2 regions of the Kitasatospora sp. NPDC048715 genome follow, and region 1 is predicted to be linked to the other one. Evidence: riboswitches for the same ligand, from Rfam matches in the RefSeq annotation. Region 1 holds a riboswitch; the other holds the start of a gene.
What was found. Region 1 has a riboswitch for cobalamin ahead of ACGFSC_RS28825 (iron ABC transporter permease). Riboswitches for the same ligand answer to the same signal wherever they lie in the genome.
Positions count from the first base shown of each region.

Region 2: it holds a riboswitch for cobalamin, as region 1 does, so the genes downstream of both, ACGFSC_RS08155 (HoxN/HupN/NixA family nickel/cobalt transporter) here and ACGFSC_RS28825 (iron ABC transporter permease) in region 1, are expected to answer to the same signal.

Region 1 covers NZ_JBICVH010000016.1:277,631-284,643, reverse strand. Annotated here, with positions in the region: partial or broken gene ACGFSC_RS28845 (ectoine/hydroxyectoine ABC transporter ATP-binding protein EhuA) at 1-24, shown strand, start outside; gene ACGFSC_RS28840 (CGNR zinc finger domain-containing protein) at 110-697, shown strand; gene sodX (nickel-type superoxide dismutase maturation protease) at 694-1,056, opposite strand; gene sodN (superoxide dismutase, Ni) at 1,330-1,725, shown strand; cobalamin riboswitch at 1,814-1,964, shown strand; gene ACGFSC_RS28825 (iron ABC transporter permease) at 2,072-3,136, shown strand; gene ACGFSC_RS28820 (ABC transporter ATP-binding protein) at 3,223-3,972, shown strand; gene ACGFSC_RS28815 (ABC transporter substrate-binding protein) at 4,001-4,993, shown strand; gene ACGFSC_RS28810 (nuclear transport factor 2 family protein) at 5,081-5,464, shown strand; gene ACGFSC_RS28805 (GNAT family N-acetyltransferase) at 5,475-5,951, shown strand; gene ACGFSC_RS28800 (anti-sigma regulatory factor) at 6,140-6,550, shown strand; gene ACGFSC_RS28795 (SigB/SigF/SigG family RNA polymerase sigma factor) at 6,731-7,013, shown strand, end outside.
Region 2 covers NZ_JBICVH010000003.1:329,186-336,198, reverse strand. Annotated here, with positions in the region: gene ACGFSC_RS08175 (putative quinol monooxygenase) at 116-442, shown strand; gene ACGFSC_RS08170 (AAA family ATPase) at 513-2,519, shown strand; gene ACGFSC_RS08165 (hypothetical protein) at 2,528-4,201, opposite strand; gene ACGFSC_RS08160 (metalloregulator ArsR/SmtB family transcription factor) at 4,260-4,643, opposite strand; cobalamin riboswitch at 4,726-4,939, shown strand; gene ACGFSC_RS08155 (HoxN/HupN/NixA family nickel/cobalt transporter) at 4,970-6,085, shown strand; gene ACGFSC_RS08150 (aminopeptidase P family protein) at 6,467-7,013, shown strand, end outside.

The DNA.
Region 1 (7,013 bases):
AAGGGCGAGAGCAGGGCCGACGCCCTCCCGCCAGGGAAAAGAGGCCGGAGCTCCGCCCGGGTAATAGGCTGGAGGCAGTCAGCCCGTTACCGAACCTGGAAGGACCCCTGTGGAGCTCGCCGCCTACGCCGATCTCGCCGTTCGGCTGGTGAACACCGAGGAGCCCGAGCGCGGCACCGACACGCTGACCTCCGTGGAGGCCGTGCGCGGCCTGTTCTCCGACTCCGCGCGGGCCGCCGCGCTCGCCGACGAGTCCGACCTGCCCCGGCTGCGGGCGGTGCGGACCCGGCTGCGCGGGGTCTTCGAGGCCGCCGCGGAGGGGGACGAGATCCGCGGCGTCGACCTGCTGAACAGCCTGCTGATGGAGTACCCGGTCAGCCCGCTGGTCTCCGGGCACGACTACCTGGACGACGCCGGACGACCGCGCTGGCACCTGCACCTGGCCGACAACTCCCCCACCGCCACCGCGCACTTCACCGCGGTCGCCTGCATGGGCCTGGCCGTCCACCTGACCGAGCTGGGCGCCGACCGGCTCGGCATCTGCCAGGCCGCGCCCTGCCGCAACGCCTACCTGGACACCTCGACCAACCGCTCCCGCCGCTACTGCTCGGACCGCTGCGCGACCCGCGCCAACGTGGCCGCCTACCGGGCCCGCAAGCGCCAGGAGGCGGAGGCGGCGGCCCGGGGCGGGTCCTAGACGTCCTCCACCCAGGCACCGAGCCGGCGGGCGAGGCCCGGCACCCGGGCCAGCCGCGGGGTGAGCAGCAGCCGCTCCAGCCGGCGCCCCGGCGCCAGCCAGACCGGGCTCGGGCGCAGCCGCAGCAGCACCCGGCCGAGCACCAGCTCGTCCGGCACGGCGCCGTAGCTGCGGCTGTCGCTGTCCACCGGGCGGTTGTCGGAGAGCAGCCACCAGCCCGTGGCCCGGCGCTCGGCGGCCCGCTTCACCACCAGCAGGTCCTGCTGGAAGGGGTGCCGGAAGACCACCACCGCGCCCGGCCGGATCGGCGCGCCGTAGCGGACCAGCAGCTGGTCGCCCTCGCGCAGGGTCGGGACCATCGACGGCCCCGCCACGTCGACCAGTCCGAACGGCAGCGCGCCGCCCCGGTCCGGCCCCCCGGCCCCGGCGTCCTGCGGTCGCGTGCTCCGCGCCACGACTCCTCCTCCTGCTCCGCCCGCCCCCAGTCTGCCGTACGGACCGTCACCGGTCCGATGTCCGGATTACCCCGGTTCCTGGTCCGTCTTTTGCCCTAGGCCCGCCGCCCGATCGCGAAACGGCGAGGCCGGAAGGGTAATCTCGGGCGCGGGAAGACGATCTAAGGAAGGACTCCCATGTTCTCTCGTCTGTTTGCACCTCGCGCCACCGCCCACGCCCACTGCGACCTGCCCTGCGGCGTGTACGACCCGGCGCAGGCCAAGCTGGAGGCCGAGTCGGTCAAGGCCACCCAGGAGAAGTACCAGGCCAACGAGGACCCGCACTTCCGCGCCCGCGCCATCATCATCAAGGAGCAGCGCGCCGAGGCCGTCAAGCACCACATCTCGGTGCTGTGGAGCGACTACTTCAAGGCCCCGCACTTCGAGAAGTACCCGCAGCTGCACCAGCTGATCAACGACACCCTGAAGGCCGCCTCGGCCGCCAAGGCGTCCACCGACCCGGCCACCGGCCAGGCCCTGCTGGACCTGATCGCCGAGGTCGACAAGATCTTCTGGGAGACCAAGCAGGCCTGAGCCTGACGCGTCGCCACCCGACCGCCCCCGTCCGCACCGCCGGACGGGGGCGGTCGCGCGTTCCCGGCCCGCCCAGGGCCGGTAAGGGTTGCCTGCCCTGAGTGGCTGTTATGCTGCCAGGGCGTCCGAGGGGGAAGTCCGGTGTGAATCCGGCGCTGACCCGCAACGGTGAGCACGGCCCGTACCAGCCCGTACGGCCCGCGCCAGCCCGATCGCCCCCGGCCGCTGAACTCCCGACAACTCGCCGCGGACTGCGAGGGGAACGGCGCCCAGGCACGCCTTCGGCCGGCGCCCGCCCCGGCGCACCCGCGGCCCGAGGCAAGGCGCACCCGTGGACCGTGCAGTCGTGGACCGTGCAGTCGGCCCGCCCACCCGTCGAATACCCGTCGTCCCGCTCGCCGCCGGCCTCGTCGCCGCCCTGCTGCTGTCGCTGCTCTGCGGGGTCGCCCTCGGCTCCTCCGGACTCGGCCTGCCCCGGGTGCTGCGGCTGCTGGGCGCCGGGCTGACCGGCGGACGGCTGGACGCGGACGAGGCGGCCGCGTACGCGATCGTCTGGGAGATCCGGCTGCCGCGCACCGTGCTGGCCTCCGTCGTCGGCGCCGGACTCGCCGCCTGCGGGGTCGCCGTCCAGGCCCTGGTGCGCAACGCGCTGGCCGACCCCTTCGTGCTCGGCATCTCCTCCGGCGCGGCCGTCGGCGCCAACGCCGTCCTGCTCTTCGGCGCCTTCGCCTCGCTCGGGGTGTGGGCGATCTCCGCCTCCGCCTTCGGCTCCGCGCTGGCCGCCATGACGCTCGTCTACCTCGCCGCCCGCACCGCGTACGGACTCACCCCGCTGCGCCTGGTGCTCACCGGCACCGCGCTGTCCTACGGCTTCTCCGCCGCCACCACCCTGATGGTCTTCGCCGCCGACCGCGGCGAGGCCGCCCGGGACGCCATGATGTGGCTGCTCGGCAGCCTCGGCGGCGCCACCTGGGGCAAGGTGCCGATCGCCGCCGTCACGGTGGTGGCCGGCCTCGCGTACCTGGCCTGCGCCGCCGGACGGCTGGACGCGCTCGCCATGGGCGACGAGACCTCCGCCTCGCTCGGCGTGGACCCGGACCGGCTGCGCCGCGAGCTGTTCGTGGTGACCGCCGCCGTCACCGGCACCGTGGTCGCGGTCAGCGGGGCGATCGGCTTCGTCGGGCTGCTGATGCCGCACCTGGCGCGGATGCTGGTCGGCGCCGGGCACCGCCGGGTGCTGGTGATCGCGCCGCTCGCCGGGGCACTGCTGCTGGTCTGGGTGGACATCGCCTCGCGCACCCTGCTGGCACCCGCCGAACTGCCCGTCGGGGTGTTCACCGCGGTGCTCGGCGTGCCCGCCTTCCTGCTGATGATGCGCCGCCGCGGCCAGGCCCTCGGAGGAACCCGGTGACCGACGTGACCACGGCGACCGACCCGACCGGCCCGGCCGCGCCCGACCCGGCGCGGGCCCAGGACCTCGCCGTCGACGCCGTCTCGGTGGAGCTGGCCGGCACCCGGCTGGTCCACGAGGTGAACCTGGCGGCCGCCGCCGGGCAGGTGGTCGGGCTGGTCGGCCCGAACGGCAGCGGCAAGTCGACCCTGCTGCGCTGCGTCTACCGGGTGCTGAAGCCGGCCGGCGGCGTGGTCCGGCTGGCCGGCGACGACCTGCACGCCCTGAGCGCCCGCGACACGGCCCGCCGGGTGGCCGCGCTGACCCAGGAGCACTCCGCCGAGTTCGACTTCACCGTCGCCGAGGTGGTCGCCATGGGCCGGCTGCCGCACCGCCGCGGCTTCGGCTCCCCGGCCGACGGGGACGCGGAGCGCTGCGCCGGGGCGCTGCGCAAGGTCCGGGCCGGGCACCTCGCCGAGCGCGGCTTCCTGAGCCTGTCCGGGGGCGAGAAGCAGCGGGTGCTGTTCGCCCGCGCGCTGGTCCAGGAACCGCGCCTGCTGGTGCTGGACGAACCCACCAACCACCTCGACATCGCCCACCAGTTGGAGGTGCTGGCGCTCGCCCGCGAGGCCGGCCCGACGGTGCTCACCGCGCTGCACGACCTCAACCTGGCGGCCGGCCACTGCGACCTGGTCTACGTGCTGCGGGCCGGGCGGATCGTCGCCTCCGGCCCGCCCCACGAGGTGCTCCGCCCCGCCCTGCTGGCCGAGGTGTTCGGCGTCCGCGCCACCCCGGTGCGGCACCCGGAGACCGGCGCCCTCCAGCTGCTGTTCGACCGGCTCGCCCGCTCCTCCTGACCCGTCCCGCCTGCCCAGAGGAACCACCTTGCGCACCAAGGCCGTTGCCACCGCCGCCCTGCTCGTCCTCGGACTCACCGCCTGCGGCGCCGAGATCGCCCCGAAGGAGGCCGCCACCGCCTCCGCCCACTACCCGGTGACGGTGGACAACTGCGGGCAGAAGCTCACCTTCGCGCAGAAGCCCGCCCGGGTGGTGACCAACGACGTCAACATCACCGAGCTGATGCTCTCCCTCGGCCTCGCCGACCGGATGGCCGGCTACGTGATGCCCGACGACAAGGGCCGGATCGACAAGGTGGCCTGGAAGGACGGCTACCAGCAGACCACCTGGCTCTCCAAGAAGGTGCTCACCAAGGAGATCGCCCTCGACGCCCGGGCCGACCTGGTCCTCGCCGGCTGGCACTACGGCTTCGACGAGGGCGCCGGCGTCACCCCGCAGGCCTTCAAGGCGCTCGGCGTCGACTCGTACGTGCTCAGCGAGTCCTGCCGCAGCGGCAAGGGCACCGAGCGCGGCGTGATGGACCCGCTGGAGGCCCTCTACACCGACCTGGCCAACCTCGGCGAGATCTTCGACGTCAAGGACCGCTCCGACCGGCTGATCGCGGACTTCAAGGCGCAGATCGCCGCCGTCCCGCAGCCCGAGCGCCGCCCGTCCGTCTTCCTGTACGACAGCGGGCAGGACAAGCCGTACACCGCCGGGAAGTTCGCCGCCGCCAACGAGATCATCGCCAAGGCCGGCGGGAGCAACATCATGGGCGACCTCGCCGACACCTGGGTCACGGCCGGCTGGGAGGGCGTGGTGCAGCGCGACCCGGAGGTGATCGTGATCAACGACTACGCGACGCCCGGGGCCGAGGAGAAGCGGAAGTTCCTGAAGTCCTTCCCGCCGCTGGCCAACGTCTCCGCGGTCAGGAACGACCGGATCTTCGTCATGGACTACGTCGACCTGGTGGAGAGCCCGCGCAACCCGGCCGCGGTCGGCGCGCTGGCCGAGTACCTGCGCACCGTGCCGGCCCGCTGACGGCCCCCGGTCCGCTCCTCCGGGGCGGTGGCCGCGGGCGTACGCTCAAGGTACGAGCCGACGGAACCCGACCGGAGGAGCGAGATCATGACCACGATGGCGACCCCCGGCGCCTTCGACACCCGCGCCCTGCGCGAGGGCATCGAGCGCTGCGACGCCGAGACCCTCCTGGCGCTCTACGCGCAGGACGCCGAACTGCGCATGGTCGATCGCAAGACCCAGCCCAGCCACCCCCTGGTGATGCACGGCCGGGAGGAGATCGGCGCCATGCTGGACGACGTCTACGGCCGCGAGATGACCCACAAGCTGGAACAGGTGGTGGTCCAGGGCGACCACGCCGCCTTCCTGGAGTCCTGCCGGTACCCCGACGGCGTCCGGGTGCTGATGTCCTCGATGGCCGTGCTGCGGGACGGCCGGATCGTCGACCAGACCTCCGTCCAGGCCTGGGACGAGACGGGTCCCGAGCAGTAGGCTCACAGGCATGATCCGCACCGCCGTCGCCACCGACGTTCCCGTCATCCACGCCATGATCCGCGAACTCGCGGACTACGAGCAGGCCCTGCACGAGGCGAAGGCCACCGAGGAGCAGCTGCACGACGCCCTGTTCGGCGAGAACCCGGCCCTGTTCGGGCTGATCGCCGAGGACGAGGCCACCGGCGAGCCGGTCGGCTTCGCGGTGTGGTTCCGCAACTTCTCGACCTGGCGCGGCACTCACGGGATCTACCTGGAGGACCTGTACGTCCGTCCGCAGGCGCGCGGCGGCGGCCACGGCAAGGCGCTGCTGCTGGAGCTCGCCCGGATCGCCGTCGAGCGCGGCTACTCCCGGGTCGAGTGGTCGGTCCTGGACTGGAACCAGCCCTCGATCGACTTCTACAAGGCGATCGGCGCGGTGCCGATGGACGAGTGGACGGTCTACCGGCTCACCGGCGAGGCCCTGGCCGAAGCCGGGCGGCGCTGAACGGCCGTCCGGAGACCGGCGAAAGGGTCTGCCACCCTGCGTCGCAATGCCTTACCATGAGTAACTCCCGAACCGGGGTGCGGAGGGCAGAGCGATGGTGGATGCGTGACGCCGGGCCCCCTACGGGGGTAGCAAGCGGTAACAAGCGGGGTACCAAGAAAGCACAGCGCGCCACCCAGGAGGCAAGGGTGTCCCAGATCGACGGCGATCTCGGTGTTCAGGACTTCGTGGAGGTCCGGCTGCCCGCAGCGGGGGCCTACCTCTCCGTCCTGCGAACAGCGACGGCCGGGTTGGCGGCCCGGCTGGACTTCACGCTCGACGAGATCGAGGATCTGCGGATCGCGGTCGACGAGGCCTGCGCCATCCTGCTCCAGCAGGCGGTGCCCGGGTCCGTACTGTCCTGCGAGTTCCGGCTGGTCGGCGACTCGTTGAAGGTCACCGTCTCGGCCCCGACCACCGACGGCAAGGCCCCCGAGCGGGACACCTTCGCCTGGACGGTGCTCTCCGCCCTGGCCGGCGAGGTCGACTCCTCGGTCGGCGCGGACAAGACCGTGTCGATCAGCCTGAACAAGAAGCGCGGCGGGTCCCCCGCCCACTAGCCGGGCGCCGGACCGAACCGCACGACCGAGCAGCACCGAGCACCACCCGCGCAAGGGCCGTCCGCCGCTCCCCCGACCGGGGTTCCGACGGACGGCTCCCGGTACCGCCACCCACGCGGTACGACCAACGAGACGATTCCGGGGCCACCGGCCCCGGTGCTCCCGGAACGGAACGGGGGAATGGCCGTGAGTGATCTGGACCGTACCGGCCTCGCGACGGCGGGACCCGCCGTACCGACCCAGGCGAGCGTTCCCGGCCTCGCCGCCAACGACGAAGCGCACCCGAAGGACGCCCAGCGGATGAGCCACCCCACCGAGCCGACGTCCGAGCCGACGCCTGCCTCCGTGCCCCCGCCGGACCCGGCGGGCGAGACGGACCCGGCGGTCGAGGCCGAGCCGCACAGCGCCGTGCCCGCCCAGGGCTCGCACCGCACCGGCGCCCCGGACCGGGAGGCCGCCCGTG
Region 2 (7,013 bases), on a different contig from region 1:
GCTGCCCCCGTGTCGTGGACAGCCCTTCTGAGCTGCGACGATGGACGTCGAGCGCGCCGAGCCGCGCGCCCCTGTCCGCACGGCCACGTGTGAACGTGGAGCGAAAGGAAGTCCCATGATCTTCATCACGGTCAAGTTCCCGGTCCGCCCCGAGCGCGCCGACGAGTGGCTGGGCCTGGTCGACGAGTTCACCCGGGCCACCCGCCAGGAGCCCGGCAACCTCTTCTTCGAGTGGTCCCGCAGCGTCGACGACCCCAACGAGTTCGTCCTGGTCGAGGCGTTCCGCGACGGCGACGCGGGCAAGGAGCACGTGGAGTCCGCGCACTTCGCCAAGGCCATGGAGGAGCTGTCGTACGCGGTGGCCGCCAAGCCGCGGATCGTCTCGACCGAGATCCCCGGCCTGGACGGCTGGGCGGAGATGGGCGAGATCACCCCCCGGTGACCTCCGAGTGCCCCTCCGGCCGGGTGCCCAGCCCGTAGGCTGGGGCCGACCGGCCGGAGGGAGCAGGCGGATGGAGCGGCACGAGGTGGCCAACACCGTGTCGGGGGCCACGGTGGGCGGCCACGTGGTGCAGGCCGGGAGCATCGGGGCGCTGCACCTGCACCAGCCGCGGGCGGTGCCGAGGCCGCATCAGATCCGGTCCCCGCACGGCCCGTTCGTCAACCGGGAGCCGGAACTCGCCGCGCTGACCGAGGCCTTGGGCCGGGTCGTGGAGGGCGGACTCGGGGTCGTGGTGTTCACCGGCCTCGGCGGGGTCGGGAAGACCGAGCTGATCGCCAGGTTCACCGAGGAGCACCGGGAGCACTTCCCGGGCGGGGACCTCTACGCCGACCTGAAGGCCTACCGGCACCAGGGCGGGGTGGACCTCCCCGAGCTGCTGGCCGGATTCCTGCGCGCCCTCGGCACCGAGCCCCCGGCCGCGGAGGCCGAGCGGTTCACGGCGTTCCGCACCGCCACCGCCGAGCGCCGGTGCCTGTTCTTCCTGGACAACGTCGAGCACGCCGCGGAGGTCCGTGCGCTGCTCCCGTCCTGCGGGCTGGTGGTGGTCGCGAGCCGCCGGCGGCTGCCCGCGCTGCGGACGGACGGCGCCGTGGTGCGCCGGCTCGGCCCGCTGAGCGCGAGGGCGGGCGCCGAGCTGGTGCGCGGCTGGGTGGGCCCGGGGCGGGGCACCGACGGGGAACTGGCGGAACTGGTCGAGCTGTGCGGCGGGCTGCCGCTCGCGCTGAACGCGGTCGGGAGCCAGCTGCTGGACCGGGACCACCTGCCGGTCGGCCGGGTGGTGGCCGAACTGCACGACCGGGAGGGCAGGTTGGCGATGCTGGAGGACGAGGAGAGCGATCTCGGCGCGACCTACGACCTGGTCTACGAGCGGCTGTCGGCGCCGGGCCGGGCGCTCTACCACCTGATCGGCGTGCACCCCGGCCCCTTCGTCTCCGCCGAACTGGCGCGTGCGGTCGGCGTCGAGCGGGCCGGGCAGGCGATCGGGGAGCTGCGGGGCGTCCACGTGCTGGACGAGGTGCTGGACGGCGACCGCGAGGACCGCTTCCGGGCCCACGACGTGGTGCGGCTGCACGCCTACGGCCGGACCCGGGAACTGGCCGACCGCGGGGAACTCCTCGCCGCCGTCGTGGCGTACTACCGGGGCCGGGCCTCGGTCGCCGACCGCGCGATGGCCGGGAGCAGGCTGCGCCTGCAGGACCCGAGCGGCGACGAGCTGCCCGGCTTCGCCTCCGACACCGCGGCCCTGGAGTGGCTGTACGCGGAACGGGCCAACTTCCGCGCGGTGGTGGAGGAGGCGGCCCGGCAGGGGTGGCACGGCGAGGTGTGGCGGCTGTGCGAGTCGCTCTGGCTCCTGTACCACGACCGCAGGCTCTACCAGGACTGGATCGCCACCCACCGGCTCGGCATCGAGTCGGCCCAGTGGGACAACCAGCCGGCCGCCGTGGTCCGGATGCGCAACCAGCTCGCCCGGGCCCACTTCGACCGCAAGGAATACCGGCTCGCCGCCGAGCAGTTGGCGCTCGCCGCGGAGCAGGTCCCGCTGGTGACCGACCGTCGGGTGGTGGGGGTGCTCCACGAGACGGACGGTCTGCTCTGCCTGGCCGACGGCCGCCCGGGCGACGCGGTGCGGCGGTTCACGCTGGCTCTGGCGGCGAACCGGGGCGACGAGCACGGCGAGATCGTCCAGAGCTACAACCTGGCGCAGGCGCTGATCGCCGACGGCCGCGCGCAGGAGGCGCTGGCCCGGCTGGCCGAGGCCACCGCGCAGGCCGAGCGGACGCGGGACGAGGACATGCTGATGAAGCTGCCGCTGGTCCGCGCCCGGGCCCACCGGGCGCTCGGGCAGCCGGAGCTCGCCGCCGTCCACGCGGGCGACTGCGCCCGGCGGGCCGAGGAGCGCGGCCAGTACGCGAAGGAGGCGCAGGCCCACACCCTGCTGCTCGCCCTCGCCGAGGAGCTGGACGACGCGGAGCTCGCGGAGCGCAGCCGGGCGCGGCTGCGGGAGCTGCCGGAGTAGCGCCCTTCTCAGGGGCCGGTACGGAAGGACACCCGGGTGCGGTGCTCGCCGGTGCGGACGGTGAGGCCGTGCCGGGGGAGGCCGGCCGGGTCGCCGCCGTCGGCGAGCCAGCAGGCCACGGCGGAGCCGAGCAGCGGCGGGTCGACGGCGGGGTCGGGGCAGGTCCAGTCCGGTTCGGCGCGGGCCTCCAGCAGCAGGCCGGCGCGCAGTCGGAGCAGGTGGCGGGCCGGGCCGAGGGCGGCCACCGCGACGGCGAGGCCGGGGAGTTCGGCGGCGGAGTCGGCGAGCCAGCGGGCGGCGGGGCGTTCGGCGTGCACCTCGGTGCGGGCCAGGACCTCGGCGGTGTAGCGCAGGGCGTCGCCCGGGTGCTCGTCGGTGAGGGCGTGGAAGCCGCGCGGGGCGTGGTCGTGCGGGTCGAAGGGGTAGCGCCGCAGGCTGACCTCGGTGCCCTCGCTCCGGCCCTCGACGTCGTAGGCGGTGGGCCGGTCGACGGTGCCCGGGCACGGGGCCGGCCTGGGGTAGGGCGGCAGGGCCGGTTCGTCCCCGGGCTCGTCCAGCCCGGCCAGGAAGGAGTGCAGCAGCGGGCGCAGCAGCCGGGCGGATTCGCCGCGGTGGGCGAGCGAGCGGTCGGTGATCGCGCTCAGGTCGGCCGGGTCCCGGGCGAGGGCCTGTTCGACCTGGGCGGCGAGGTCCCCGTCCGGGTCGAGGACGGGCGCTGCCTGGCCGAAGGCGTAGCCGGGGGAGCGGGGGTCGAGTTCGGCGGCGCCGGTGGCGACGAGCAGGGTGCGGTGGTTCAGGGCGGCGCCGTAGACGGTGACCGAGCCGTGGTCGCCGATCACGCAGTCGGCGGCGACGAGCGCGGCCTGCCAGCCCTGGTGGGGCGGGATCAGGCGCAGGCCCATCCGGCGGGCGTCGTCGAGCAGCGCCTCGGGGTCGTGGCGGCTCCACACGTTGGGGTGCAGGACGACGGCGACCGTGTACTCGTCGGCGGGGAGCCGGCGGACCAGCCGCCGGGGGAGGTCCGGGTGGCGGCCGAACAAGGAGTGCTCGCTCCAGGTGGAGCTGACGACGACGAGCCGTCGGCCGCCGGTGGCGCCGAGTGCGGCGCGGTAGCCGTCGCGGGAGCGCCGGCTGCCGAGCATCCGGTCGAAGCAGGGGTCGCCGACCACCCGGGCGACGTCCAGCGCCTCGGGGCAGGAGACCCGCAGCCGGTCCAGCTGCTCGGGGTGGGAGAGGCCGAGGACGTCCACGAACACCCGTCCGCGGTGGGTGAGTTCGTTGCGGGACAGACCGGCGGCGGTGACCGTGTCGCCGGTGGACTCGGTGACCAGCCGGTTGTAGCCGACGCCGTGCGGGAGGACGACGAGGCGGGCGTCCAGCCGGTGCATGGAGGAGTGGACGGCGCAGGCGACGGCCAGGTCGAAGCGGCGGCTGACGGCGTCCTCCCAGTCCAGCACGGTGAAGCCGGGCAGGCCGTGCAGGTACTCGTCCAGGGCGCGGTCGGCGAAGGCGGAGCCGGGGTTGACGGTGAAGTACCGGTCGATGCCGTCCGGGTTCAGCAGGGTCAGGACGTCCAGGACCCGGGTGGCCGAGGTGAGGGTGCGGGCGACCGCCAGCACGCGGGCCCTGACCGGTCGGGTGTTCCACCGGTCGGCGGGCCAGGCGTGGGGGCGGGACGGCACGTCATGATCGTACTCATCCGCTCCGGCCGCGGCGCGGTTCCGGGGCCGGGCCAGTGGGTCAGCCCGTGGCCGCGGTGGGCTCGTGGTGTTCACCGGCGGCGCACTCGTCGAGGAGGGGGCGCATGGCCTCGTCCACGAGCTGGTAGCGCACCACGCGCCCGTCCCGGTCGCCGGTGACCACGCCGGCCGTGCGGAGCAGCCGCAGGGCCTGGGAGACGGCGGGGTCGCGCATGCCGGTGGCGACCGCGAGGTCGGTGACGGCGAGCGGCCCGGCCCGGTGGAGGGCGAGCAGCAGGGCGAGCCGGCCGGGGTCGGCGAGCAGGGAGAACCGCTCGGCCCAGGACCGGACGTGGGCCGGGTCGCCGATCGCGGCGATGGCCTCGCAGACCCGGTGCCCGTCGATGGTGCGGTGGCCCGCGCGGTCGGCCGGTACGAGATGCATGCGGACATTCTCGCAGGCGGCGGTCTGTGATCCTGGACACCTGCGCAGGTGCGCAACCTTGCACGGGTCGGGGCGTGACCCCTACGGTGTTCCCCGCCGTGGTGCTCGGGAAGACCGGTGACGGACCCTCAGGGGTCCCAGCCCGGAGCGGCCCTCGCCACTGTGATCGGGTCGTTCCTCCGTCCGCGGAGGAACGTCGTCCGTACCCATGGAGCCACTGGGCGCCTCGTGCGCTTGGGAAGGCGGGTGCGGGTGTCCCGTCAGCCAGGAGACCGGCCACGGCATCTCACGAGGTTTTCCACGAGGTGCTGGAGCGTGATCCGCAGATGACCCTGCCCGAAACCGTTGCCGCCGGGGCCGAACCGGCCCCCTCCGCGCTGCCCAGCTTCCAGTGGCGGCGCGAGGACACCGTCCGTACCGCCGGGCTGATGGCGGTGATCGTGGCCATGCACGTGGTGGCCTTCGGCACGCTGATCTTCCTGGTCGCACCCGAGAAGTACGCGGTCGGTACCCAGGTCTTCGGGGTGGGCCTGGGTATCACCGCGTACACCCTCGGGATGCGGCACGCCTTCGACGCCGACCACATCGCGGTGATCGACAACACCACCAGAAAGCTGATGGCGGACGGCAAGCGGCCGGTCTCGGTGGGCTTCTGGTTCGCCCTCGGGCACTCCTCGATGGTGGTGCTGATGGCCGCCCTGGTGGCGGGCGGCGCGCAGCTGGCGAACACCCTGATGGACGACGAGTCGGCCACCCACAAGTGGCTCGGCGTGATCGGGACGACCACCTCCGGCGTGTTCCTCTACCTGATCGGCGCGCTCAACCTGGCGGCGCTGCTCGGCATCCTCAGGGTGTTCCGCTCGATGCGGGCCGGGAAGTTCGACGAGAAGGAGCTGGAGGCGCACCTCGACTCGCGCGGCTTCATGGCCCGGGTGCTGAACCGGGCGACCCGTTCGATCACCCGGCCCGGGCAGATGTTCCCGGTGGGCATGGTGCTGGGGCTGGGCTTCGACACCGCGACCGAGGTCACCCTGATGGTGATGGCCGGCTCGGGCGCCGCCTCCGGGCTGCCCTGGTACGCGATCGTCTGCCTGCCGCTGCTGTTCGCGGCCGGGATGAGCCTGTTCGACACCCTGGACGGGACGTTCATGAACTTCGCGTACCAGTGGGCCTTCGCCAACCCGGTGCGGAAGGTGTACTACAACCTGACCATCACCGGTCTGTCGATCGCGGTGGCCTTCGTCATCGGCACCATCGAGCTGGTCGGGGTGCTGCACGAGAAGCTCGATCTGACCGACCCGGTCACCGGCTTCATCGCCGACATCTCACTGGACAACGTCGGCTACGCCATCGCCGGGCTGTTCGTGGTCGTCTGGGCGATCGCGATCGGGTACTGGAAGCTCGCCGGGGTCGAGAAGCGCTGGACGCCCGAGGGCTCCTGAGCCACCCGGCCGCGAGCGGCGGCCTGCCCGCGCGCGCCGGAACGGCGCCTCCCCGCGGTGGGGAGGCGCCGTGCGCGTTCCGGGGGGCCTGGTGCGCCCCGGGCCGGCGCTCCTCACGGAAGTCGACGTGCCGGCCGGCGACCGGGTCGCACTCGCACAGGACCGGAAGTGACATATCCGTGACGGAGCGTAGCGGCCGGTAGGAGTCCGAGGGGCCGCCGGGGGTGCGGGGCCCCCTCGGCGGCACGCTGCGTGGGGGGCGGGGTGAGGGCCCGAGGGGGACGGTGCCGCGGTCGCGCAGGGGGGCGCGCAAGGGGTATTGGGGGTTCTGCCGGGGGTGCTCGGCGGGCGCTTCGGGCCGGGGGTTCGTAGGCTCGACGCATGGCGGATGCGTACGCGGGGCGGCGGGAGCGGGTGAGGGAGCACTGCAGTGCGGCCGGGGCCGATGCGGCGCTGATCACCCGCGCGGCGAACGTGCGGTACCTGACGGGCTGCGCGCCCTGCGGGGCGAGCCTGCTGCTGACCAGGGAGCGGGCGCTGCTCGCGCTGCCGGACGACCTGCCGCCGGACGACTCCGGGGAGCACCTGATCGCCCCGGACGTCACCCGGCTGCCGGTGGCGGCCGGGTCGGACTCCGCGCTGGCCGTCGCGGCCGTCGCCGCGCGGTCCGGGGTGTCGGGACTGGCGGTGGAGGAGCACGACCTGACCGTCACCCGGCACCGGGCGGTGGGGGGCCTGACCGAGGGGGCCCGGCTGGTGGACCTCGCCCAGACGGTCGAGCGGCTGCGGGTGGTCAAGGACGAGCACGAGATCGCCGACCTGCGGATCGCCGCCGAGATCGCCGACCAGGCGCTGGGCGAGCTGCTGGAGTCGATCCTGGTCGGCCGCACCGAGCGGCACCTGGCGATGGAGCTGGAGCGCCGGATGA